DNA from 2 places in the Comamonas aquatica genome. Region 1 is predicted to be linked to the other one. Evidence: predicted binding sites of a transcription regulator. Region 1 holds the regulator's gene; the other holds the start of a gene.

Region 1 (4,948 bases):
CATTACCCGCGGGGCCTGATTCGCTTGACGACGCAAAACGCTGTCACCCAGCGCTGGCCGCGCTCCCAGATCCTGCGGCGCATCGCCCGCCCTCGGGTGCTGATTTATGGGGCCGTCCTGGTCGGCCTGTCGGTGGCGATGGTGGTGAGCATGGCGCTGCGCGAGCCGTTGAAGGTGGACGTGATCCGCGACCGCGCCTCGCTGGCCCGGATCGTGGCGGGCGGCAAGCTGGAAAATGTCTATCGGCTGCAGGTCATGAATGCCACCGAGGCCGCCCAGACCTACCATGTGCAGGTGCACGGTCTCAACGGGATCGAGCTGGTCGAGGGTGGCGAGGTCGAAGTGCTGCCCGCCCAGACGCGCGGCGTGGCCGTGCGGGTGCAGATTCCCTACGGTGCGGCAGAGCCCGGCTCGCACCACATCGTGTTCGACATCGATGCGCGCAGCGGTGAGGGCCGGGTGTCCGAAAAATCCGTGTTCCTGGTGCCGCGTTGAGCGTGGATGTGGGTCTGGCGCACGGTGCCCTCGGGCGCTGTGCGCGGTGTTTGTTTATTTCTCAGAAAGTCTAGGATGTCTCAAGCTGAAATGAAGCCCGAAGTCTCGACCGGTCCCTGGTGGAAGTTCGGTCATGTGTGGCTGGTGGTGGCGGGTCCTGCCATCGTGGTGGTGGCGGGCATTGCCACCCTGGTGATTGCCACGCGTGGCGCAGATCCCGTCGTGGACCCCGACTATTACCAGAAGGGCGTGAACATCAACGAGCAACTGCGCAACCCGGACAAAAGCCATGCACCCGCCCACGTGGTGCGCAACCATGCCGCCACCCCTGCGGACGACCTGCCCAACCTGGCACCCAAGTGATGCAGCGCGCTGACAGGCTGCCTGCGCTGCTCTCGGCGGCAGGGGTGGCCCATGACAGCGCGGAGGTGGTTGGCTAAAAACATAGCTGCTAGCGCATGCAAACATTAGGTTTTAAATAGAAAACTATTTGAAATCCAGTGACAACAAGCGCTGGCAGCTATGTTTTTTTATTCAGTGTTTGTCCCACAACCATGGTGCTGCGCCTGTGGACACAATTTATCTACAACCCCTTGCGAAGGAGTGCTTTTATGTGGACACGACGCTGGATGTGGATTGGCTGGCCGGCCTTTGTGGCTGCCGGCGTGATGGAGATGCTGGTCTTCGCGGCGTTTGACCCGCACGACATGCTGTGGATGGGGCAGGCGGTGGAGCTGTCGCGCACGGCCATCTACACCCTGGCATTCTTTGCGTTCTGGGCGGTCTTCGCCGTGGCCGGCTGGATGACCATGGTGCTGGCCCTGCCCAGCGCAGCGGTCAACGCCCAAGCCCAGGCGCCGTCGGCCGGGCTCGGCGATCCCGAGCGGCTGCAGGCCTGCTATCCCAACAACGCGTGAATGAAAAAAGCCTTCCTGTTGATGCAGGAAGGCTTTTTTCGTGGACCTGCGCTGAGGCAGCGGTAGGTGGTTATTTGTTGCAGTCTTGGTGGCTGTTGACCAGGCGTTGCAGCGCGGCGGTATCCAGAATGCGCACGTGGCGCTGTTTGACCTCCACCATGCCTTCTTCGACGAACTTCGAGAAAGTGCGGCTGACCGTCTCCAGCTTCAGGCCCAGGTAGCTGCCAATCTCTTCGCGCGTCATGCGCAGCACCAACTCCGACGACGAGAAGCCGCGTGCGTGCAGACGCTGCACCAGATTCAGGATGAAGGCCGCCAAGCGTTCCTCTGCGCGCATGCTGCCCAGCAGCAGCATCACACCGTGCTCGCGCACGATTTCGCGGCTCATGACCTTGTGCACGTGGGTCTGCAGGGCCGTCACTTCGCGCGACACCTCCTCCAGCCCGTCAAACGGCATCACACACACTTCGGCATCTTCCAGGGCCACTGCATCGCAGGTGTGGTGGTCATGCACGATGCCATCCAGACCAATGATCTCGCCGGCCATCTGGAAGCCTGTCACCTGGTCGCGACCATCTTCGGTAGCCACGCAGGTCTTGAAAAAGCCTGTGCGGATGGCATACAGCGATGTGAAGGGCTCCCCGTTGCGGAACAGGGTGCCGCCGCGCTTGACCTTGCGGCGGGTGGCCACAATTTCGTCGATGCGCTGCAACTGCTGCTCACTCAGCCCCACGGGCATGCACAGCTCGCGCAGGTTGCAGTTGGAACAGGTTACTTTGATGGTTGGAGGGGTCATGTACTCGGACGCGGCGTGGTGCAGGCATTCTTGCGGGTCACGCGGTGCGTTAAAGGTCGGTAAAAAAGAAGCTGTTACAACTGGGATTGCGGTGAATGATGCTTGTCAAAATTGTGGCATTGCTTGATCGCAGACCTCTTGATTCACGTCAAGGTTGGTTGCGGGCCCTTGGTGCACAGTCTAACAATCAAGGAAAAAAGATTCATGACTGTCGTCACACCCGAACTCCTGCGTCGTTACGACGTACCTGGTCCACGCTATACCTCTTACCCCACAGCAGACAGGTTTGTGGAAGCGTTTGGTGATAGCGACTATATCTTGGCTCTGAAGCAACGCAAAGTCGCTGCGGCTGCCAAGCAGCCGATGTCGCTGTATGTGCACATCCCGTTTTGCGAATCGCTGTGCTATTACTGCGCGTGCAACAAGATCGTGACCAAGCACCATGAGCGTGCGGCCACGTACATGCGCTATCTGGAGCGCGAGGTCGATCTGCACCTGCAGCACTGCGGGCGGGGGCAGGTGGTCAGCCAGTTCCATGTCGGCGGAGGAACGCCCACGTTCCTGTCCGATGACGAGTTGCGTGAGCTGTGGCAGATGCTGCGCGAGCGTTTCGCCTTTGATCCTGCTGGCGAGTATTCCATCGAGGTGGACCCGCGCACGGTGACGCGCGAGCGCCTGGCTGTGCTCAAGGAAGTTGGCTTCAACCGCCTGAGTTTCGGCGTGCAGGACTTCGATCCCGATGTGCAAAAGGCCGTGCACCGCGAGCAGCCCGCCGAGCAGGTGTTCGATCTGGTGGCCGCTGCGCGCGAACTCGGATTCCAGTCCATCAATGTGGACCTGATCTATGGCCTGCCCAAGCAGAACGCGCAATCGTTTGCGCGTACGCTGCAGCAGGTGGCACAGCTGCGCCCGGATCGCATTGCCTTGTATGCGTATGCCCACTTGCCTGAGCGTTTCAAGGCCCAGCGCCGCATCCTGCAGCAGGACTTGCCGCCTGCGCCAGACAAGGTGAACATGCTCTCGGCGGCCATCGCCAGTTTCATTGATGCGGGCTACGTGTATGTGGGCATGGATCACTTTGCCTTGCCTGAGGATGCGCTGGCAGTGGCCAAGCGCCAGGGTCGCCTGCATCGCAACTTCCAGGGCTACAGCACCCAGCCGGATTGCGATTTGATTGCGCTGGGGGTTTCTGCGATCGGCCGCGTGGGGGCCACCTACAGCCAGAACGCCAAGACGCTGGAAGAGTATTACGACCTGCTGGACCAGGGGCGCCTGCCCGTGGTGCGTGGTCTGGCGTTGACGCGCGATGACTTGATCCGCCGCGCCGTGATTATGACCATCATGTGCCAGGGCGAGGTGCTGTTCGAGTCGATCAACAACGCATGGCTGATCGACTTCCCGCAGTATTTTGCGGCGGAAATCGCTGCACTCGAAAGCCAGCAGGAAGAAGGCCTGGTGGAAATCCAGGACGACTGCATCAAGGTGACCGAGAAGGGCTGGTTCTTCGTGCGCGGCGTCGCCCTGGTGTTTGATCGTTATTTGCAGGCAGATCGCAACCGGGCCAGGTTTTCGCGGATCATCTGATCCCTATGGCGCTTTCTCTGCTTTGGACGGCATTTTTCATGGGGCTCGTGGGTGGGCCCCATTGTCTTGCCATGTGTGCCGCACCCTGCCATGCCGTCATCCAGGGGCAAGCCCATGCCGTGCGCCTGCATGCCGGCGCCGCTGCGGCAGCGCCCCGCGGCGTGCCTGGCTGGGGGGCACTGCAATTCCACACCGGGCGTTTGCTGGGTTACGGCATGCTGGGGGCGGTGGCCGCCCTGGCGATGGAGCAGGTGGCCTGGTTCTCTGACCGTACCTCCTTGCTGCACCCGGTGTGGGTGCTGATGCATCTGCTGATTCTGGCCTGGGGCTTGCTCATGGTGTTTCAGGGGCAGCAGCCGGCATGGCTGGAGCGCGCAGGCCGTGCGGCCTGGGCCAAGGTCCAACCCGTGCTGGCTTTGCCCGGCGGGGGGCTGCTGGCGGGCATCGCGTGGGCGCTGATGCCATGCGGCCTGCTTTACTCCGCCGTGCTGGTGGCCGCTCTGAGTGGTGGTGCCGTGGCGGGGGCTGGCAGCATGGTGGCGTTTGCCGTGGGGGGCGGGCTGTGGCTGTGGTCGGCACCGTACGCGTGGCGCTGGCTCAGCGGGCGGGTGCGCCGCTGGCGGGCAGAGTGGGGCACACGCGTGGCCGGTCTGATGCTGGTGGCGGTGTCGCTGTGGGCGCTCTGGATGGATCTGATCTTTACCCCCGCCATGTGGTGCCGCTAGGCAGCAGGCGGCGCCTCCAGCGCCGTGTTGCAGCAGCTGCAGGACCACTGTGCTTATGAACGACCAAGCATGCCAAAGCTGTTCGGGGCCAATTCAGGCGGTCGAGCAAAGCATGTGGTGGTTTTTTGGGGGGGAGGTGCCTGCGTCAAGGCGGTGAAGGTGTCTGCAAAGCCGCCGGGCCGTCAACCTGAACCGGGGGTTCAGGTGGGCGAGAGCAACCTAGCATTGGGTTCATCTGACGCGAGACGATCACGCTTGCCAGGCAATGTATCAAGCCCGTGCTCACAGAGCATTGGTTCAAGGCAATATAAAGCCCGGAGGATTGCAGACGGTTGTGATTTTACAGGGCTTGTGAACCGGCCGGTAGCAATTCCACGCGAATGTCATTGTCTAAATCGGCAGCGCTTGCGGTGGTGTCCAAGGTTGCCGCA
Region 2 (4,948 bases), 1.8 Mb from region 1:
GGGCGCTCTGGCCGACTTCGAGCTCGTCGTAGGTGACGTTTTCCATCCATTCCATCGCAGGGGCTTGGGTGTTCATGGGTTTCTCCGGTCGACCGGCGCCGGGGCGCCGGTGCAGTTCTGCAAAAGCCAAAAATCCAGGGGGATCTTCAGTCCACGGCGTGGACGCCGCCGTCCACATAGATGGTCTGGCCCGTCATGCCAGAGGCGGCATCCGAGCACAGGAAGGTGCTGAGCTGGGCAATCTCTTCCAGCGTGACCAGCCGCTGCAGCGGCGCCTTGGCCTGGGCCGAGGCCATCAGGCCATCGAAGTCGGCAATTCCCGAGGCGGCGCGCGTCAGGATCGGGCCGGGCGAGACCGCATGCACACGGATGTTCTTCGGCCCCAGCTCCATGGCCATGTAGCGCACCATGGACTCCAGTGCTGCCTTGACCGGGCCCATCAGGCCATAGTTGGGCACGGCCTCGCCGGAGCCCAGGTAGCTCATCGACAGCATGCTGCCGCCATCCGGCATGTGTGGCGCGCACAGCTTGGCCAGCTCTGCAAACGAGTGGCAGGAGACGCTGATCGCCCGGGCAAACCCTTCGCGTGAGCTGTCCACCACATCGCCGTGCAGATCGTCCAGCGGGGCCCAGGCGATCGAGTGGATCACGAAGTCCAGCTTGCCCAGCTTGCGCACGGCGTGCTCCACCAGGGCTTCGAGCTGGCCGGGCTCTTCCACGTTGCAGTTCACCAGGTCGACACCGATGGGGTCGGTCAGCGGCGTCACCCACTTGCGGGCCTTGTCGTTCAGGCACGAGGCCACTACCTCGGCGCCCTGGGCGCGGGCCTGCGCCGTGCACCCCCAGGCGATCGAGCGATCGTTGGCCACACCCAGCACCAGACCTTTTTTACCTGCCACGCTGAATGCATGGGCTGCGTTGTTCTGCATCCTCTCTCCCTCTCTTGCGCCTGGGCGCTGTAGCTATGAAAAACGGGGGCCTGGCACACGGTGGCCAGGCCAGTATGGGGGATGCGCTCCGCCGTCAGTCGGCGTAACGCACCATGACGTACTCGCCCGGGGCTTCGCACACCACGTGCTCGGCCCGGATCGGCTGGGCCTTCATCGGTGTGCCCGAGCGGGCCTTGATCCAGGCATCCATGGCCTCCCACCAGGAGCCCTGGACCACCGGCGTGCGCGCGGCCCAGTCGTCGGGATCGGTCCAGCCATGGCCTTCTTCCACGCTGGCGATCTGGTAGCTGCGCCGTGGCCGTCCGGGCTCGGAGACGATGCCGGCGTTGTGCCCACCGGCGGCCAGCACGAAGGTGACGTGCGTGTCGGTCTGCAGGTGGATCTTGTAGACCGACTTCCAGGGCGACACATGGTCGCGCGTGGTGCCCACCACCATCATCGGTGCCGCGATGTCCATCAGGGCCACCGTCGACCCGGCAAAGCGGTACTGCCCCGATGCCAGCGCGTTGTTCAGGAACAGCGACGTCAGGTACTCGTTGTGCATGCGCGCGGGCAGGCGGGTCTGGTCGGCATTCCAGCTCATCAGGTCGAAGCTGGCATCGTCCTCGCCCATCAGGTAGCGCCGCGTGTTGCGCGACCACACTAGGTCCTTGGAGGCCAGGAACTGGAAGGAGCCGCCCATCTGCTTGCCGGACAGGTAGCCACGCTCGTTCATGCGCTGGCGCAGGTTGGCCAGTTGGTCCTCGTCGATGAACACGCCCAGCTCCCCGGGCTCGGCAAAATCGGTTTGCGCCGCCAGCAGAATGACCGAACTCAGCTGGGGCATATCGGCTGGCACCAGGGCCTGCTCCTTGGCCGTGCGGGTCTTCTTGCGCTGCAAGCGCCCCAGGGTGGCGGCCGCAATCGCCAGGAAGGTACCGCCCAGGCAATAACCCACGGTGTGGATGCTGGCTGCGCCGGTGCGCGACTTCACCGCCGCCATGGCCTCCAGCACGCCGGTGCTCAGGTAGTCCTGCATCTTCAGGTCGCGGTCGGAGGCATCCGGGTTGCGCCAGGAGACGATGAACACCGTATGGCCCTGGCTGACCAGGTAGCGCACCATTGAGTTCTGCGGCGACAGATCCAGGATGTAGTACTTCATGATGCACGAGGGCACGATCAGCACCGGCTCGGGCAGCACCTGCTCGGTCTGCGGGCTGTACTGGATCAACTCGATCAGGTGGTTGCGGAACACCACCTTGCCCGGTGTGCACGCCACATCCTGGCCGACGGCGAATTCCAGCGGCTCCAGCTGGTCGGCCGCAGTGTCGGCCTTGGCCTTGCGCGCGGCCTGCACATCTTCGGCAAACAGCTTCACGCCCTGGCGCAGGCTCTCGCCCTGCGTGGCCTTGGCCTTGACCAGCACCTCGGGGTTGGTGGCCGCCCAGTTGGACGGCGACAGGGCATCCATCCACTGCCGGGTGAAGAACTCGACCACATGGCTGTGGTGGCGCGTCATACCGTCAACCTGCGCGGCCTCGCGCCACCAGCTGTCGGCCGCCTTGAAGTGTTCCTTGACGGCCCGGTAAGGCCACTGCTGCCAGGCGACGTCCTTGAAGCGGGCATCGCTTTCGCTGCTGGGCTGCAGGCTGGCTTGCGCAGCCTGTTGCGCCAGTTGCACCGCCTTGTGGGCCAGCGTCATCTGTTTGCCCGGCGCCGTGGCCAGGTGCATCATCCAGTCGGCGGCGGCCAAACCCAGGGCCACGGGGGACAGGCCCATGGTGCCGGCGCTCAGCGCGGCACGCACCTGGTCATCCAGGGCCTGCGCGGCTTCGGCTGGGGAAGCGCCATGGGTTGGGCGGGTCGGTATGTTCGGTGAAGTCTCGCTCATCTCGGGGCCTAATGGTTACAACTGTAGCTACCAGTAACCATTCTCGGGAAAACCACCGCAACCACCAAATCCAAACCTCCGCACCTTGATTCGCATCAAGCTTCACCCGCTTCCCGGCGTCCGCGGCTTGACGCCCAGCCCGCGCTCCGCGCCTTACGCCATGCTGACCAGGCCAACCGCCGCTGCGGCATGCTGCGCAGCGTGCAGCACCAAGTGCGCCGCCTTCTCTGCCACCATGATGGTCGGGGCGTTGGTGTTACCACTGGTGATGCGCGGAAAGATAGAGGCGTCCACCACCCGCAGCCCCTGCACCCCGTGCACCCGCAGTTGGCTGTCGACCACGTCCAGGGGGCCAGGGCCCATGCGGCAGGTGCCGACCGGGTGGTAGATCGTGTCGGCAGTCTGCCGCAGCCAGTCGGCGATCTGCGCCTCGGTCTGCGCCGCAGCCGAGGCCGGCAGCTCCCTGGCGCCATGGCGCGCCAGCGCCGGCTGGGCCAGGATGTGGCGCATGCTGCGCACCCCCTGCACCATGGGCGCCAGGTCCCGGGCTTCGCCCAGGAAGTTCGGGTCCACGGCCGGCAGGGTCAGCGGATCGGCACTGCGCAGTCGCACCTGGCCGCGGCTGTGCGGCTGCAGCAGGCACAGGTGGCAGGAAAAACCATGGCCCCAGACGGTCTGGCGCCCATGGTCCAGCAACTTACCCACCACGAAGTGCAGCTGCAGATCGGGCTGCGCCAGCTCCGCACGGCTGCGCACAAAGGCGCCGGCCTCGGCAAAGTTGGTCGTCAGCAGGCCGGTGCGCTGGCGGTGCCACTGCCAGGCCCCGCGCGCCACGTGCCACAGCCCGGCGGGCGACAGGCCGAACGACTGTGTCAGTCCCGGCGCATCGCACAGCAAGATCGCATCCAGGTGGTCATGCAGGTTGGCCCCCACGCCGGGCAGGTCGCACCGCAGCGGAATGCCCAGTTCCTGCAGGTGGCCCGCCGGCCCCAGGCCCGACAGCATCAGCAACTGGGGCGACAGCAGTGCGCCCGCGCTGAGCAGCACCTCGCGCCGCGCCTGCACCACGTGGCGTGCGCCATCGCGCAGGTATTCCACCCCGGTCGCACGCAGCCCCTGCGAGGTGTCCGACAGCAGGATGCGCAGCACCTGGGCCCCGGTGCGCACCCGCAGATTGCGGCGTCCGAGGTGGGGCGTCAGATAGGCCTTGGCGGCGCTGCAGCGTTCCCCCTGCTTCTGGGTGACCTGGTAGCAGCCGACGCCTTCCTGGGAGGGGCCATTGAAATCCGCGTTGCGGGGCAGCCCCGCCTGCACCCCGGCCTCGACAAAATCCAGGCTCAGCGGATTGGGCTGCTGCAAATCCGCCACATGCAACGGCCCGCCCTGGGCATGCAGCGCGTCCGCGCCACGTGCGTTGTGCTCGGCCTTCAGAAACCAGGGCAGCACCTCCTGCCACGACCACCCGGGGTTGCCTTGCGCGGCCCAGGCGTCATAGTCCTGCGGCTGTCCGCGCAGGTAGATCATGGCATTCACCGAGCTGCTGCCGCCCAGCACCTTGCCGCGGGGCTGAAAGCCGCAGCGGCCATTCAAGCCGGGCTGGGGCACGGTGTCGATCGACCAGTTGAACTGGCCGGTCCTGGCCAAGCCCGCGATGCCGGCCGGGCACTGCACCAGCGGGCTGGCATCGGCGCCACCGGCTTCGAGCAGGCACACCTGGTGCGCGCCGTCCTCACTCAAGCGGCCAGCCAGCACGCTGCCCGCAGAGCCTGCGCCGATGACCACGAAATCAAAGGTTTCATCCATGCTGCTCGCTCCCCCGGTCTGAAGACGCGCACTTTACGGGCGTGCCGCGGGAAATTCGCTACCATCTTTCCCGCATTTCAATCATTAACTGGGGAGATAACACTGTGAGCATTCAAACCGTAGGCATCGTTGGCGCAGGCACCATGGGCAACGGCATCGCGCAGGCATGCGCCGTGTCCGGCATCCAGGTGGTGATGGTCGATATTTCCGAAGCCGCCGTGCAAAAGGGCCTGGCCACCGTGGCCGGCAGCCTGGACCGTCTGATCAAGAAGGAAAAGATCACCGCCGCCGACAAGGAACAGGCCCTGGCGCGGATCAAGACCTC

What was found. The regulator FNR, encoded in region 1, switches genes on or off when oxygen is low (the NO sensors DNR and NnrR bind a similar motif). The targets are predictions, from matches to a motif close to TTGATNNNNATCAA.
Region 2: a site for FNR is predicted at 2,906-2,919, ahead of KAQ61_RS14665 (PHA/PHB synthase family protein). Genes of this name have one in related genera too.

The regions. Positions count from the first base shown of each region.
Region 1 covers NZ_CP072916.1:904,289-909,236, forward strand. The annotation lists gene ccoG (cytochrome c oxidase accessory protein CcoG) at 1-495, shown strand, start outside; gene KAQ61_RS04220 (FixH family protein) at 571-858, shown strand; gene KAQ61_RS04225 (hypothetical protein) at 1,107-1,412, shown strand; gene fnr (fumarate/nitrate reduction transcriptional regulator Fnr) at 1,483-2,208, opposite strand; gene hemN (oxygen-independent coproporphyrinogen III oxidase) at 2,413-3,792, shown strand; gene KAQ61_RS04240 (sulfite exporter TauE/SafE family protein) at 3,798-4,517, shown strand; gene KAQ61_RS04245 (cell division protein ZapA) at 4,858-4,948, opposite strand, start outside.
Region 2 covers NZ_CP072916.1:3,112,894-3,117,841, forward strand. The annotation lists gene KAQ61_RS14655 (bifunctional enoyl-CoA hydratase/phosphate acetyltransferase) at 1-76, opposite strand, end outside; gene fabI (enoyl-ACP reductase FabI) at 147-929, opposite strand; gene KAQ61_RS14665 (PHA/PHB synthase family protein) at 1,024-2,820, opposite strand; gene KAQ61_RS14670 (GMC family oxidoreductase) at 2,974-4,623, opposite strand; gene KAQ61_RS14675 (3-hydroxybutyryl-CoA dehydrogenase) at 4,728-4,948, shown strand, end outside.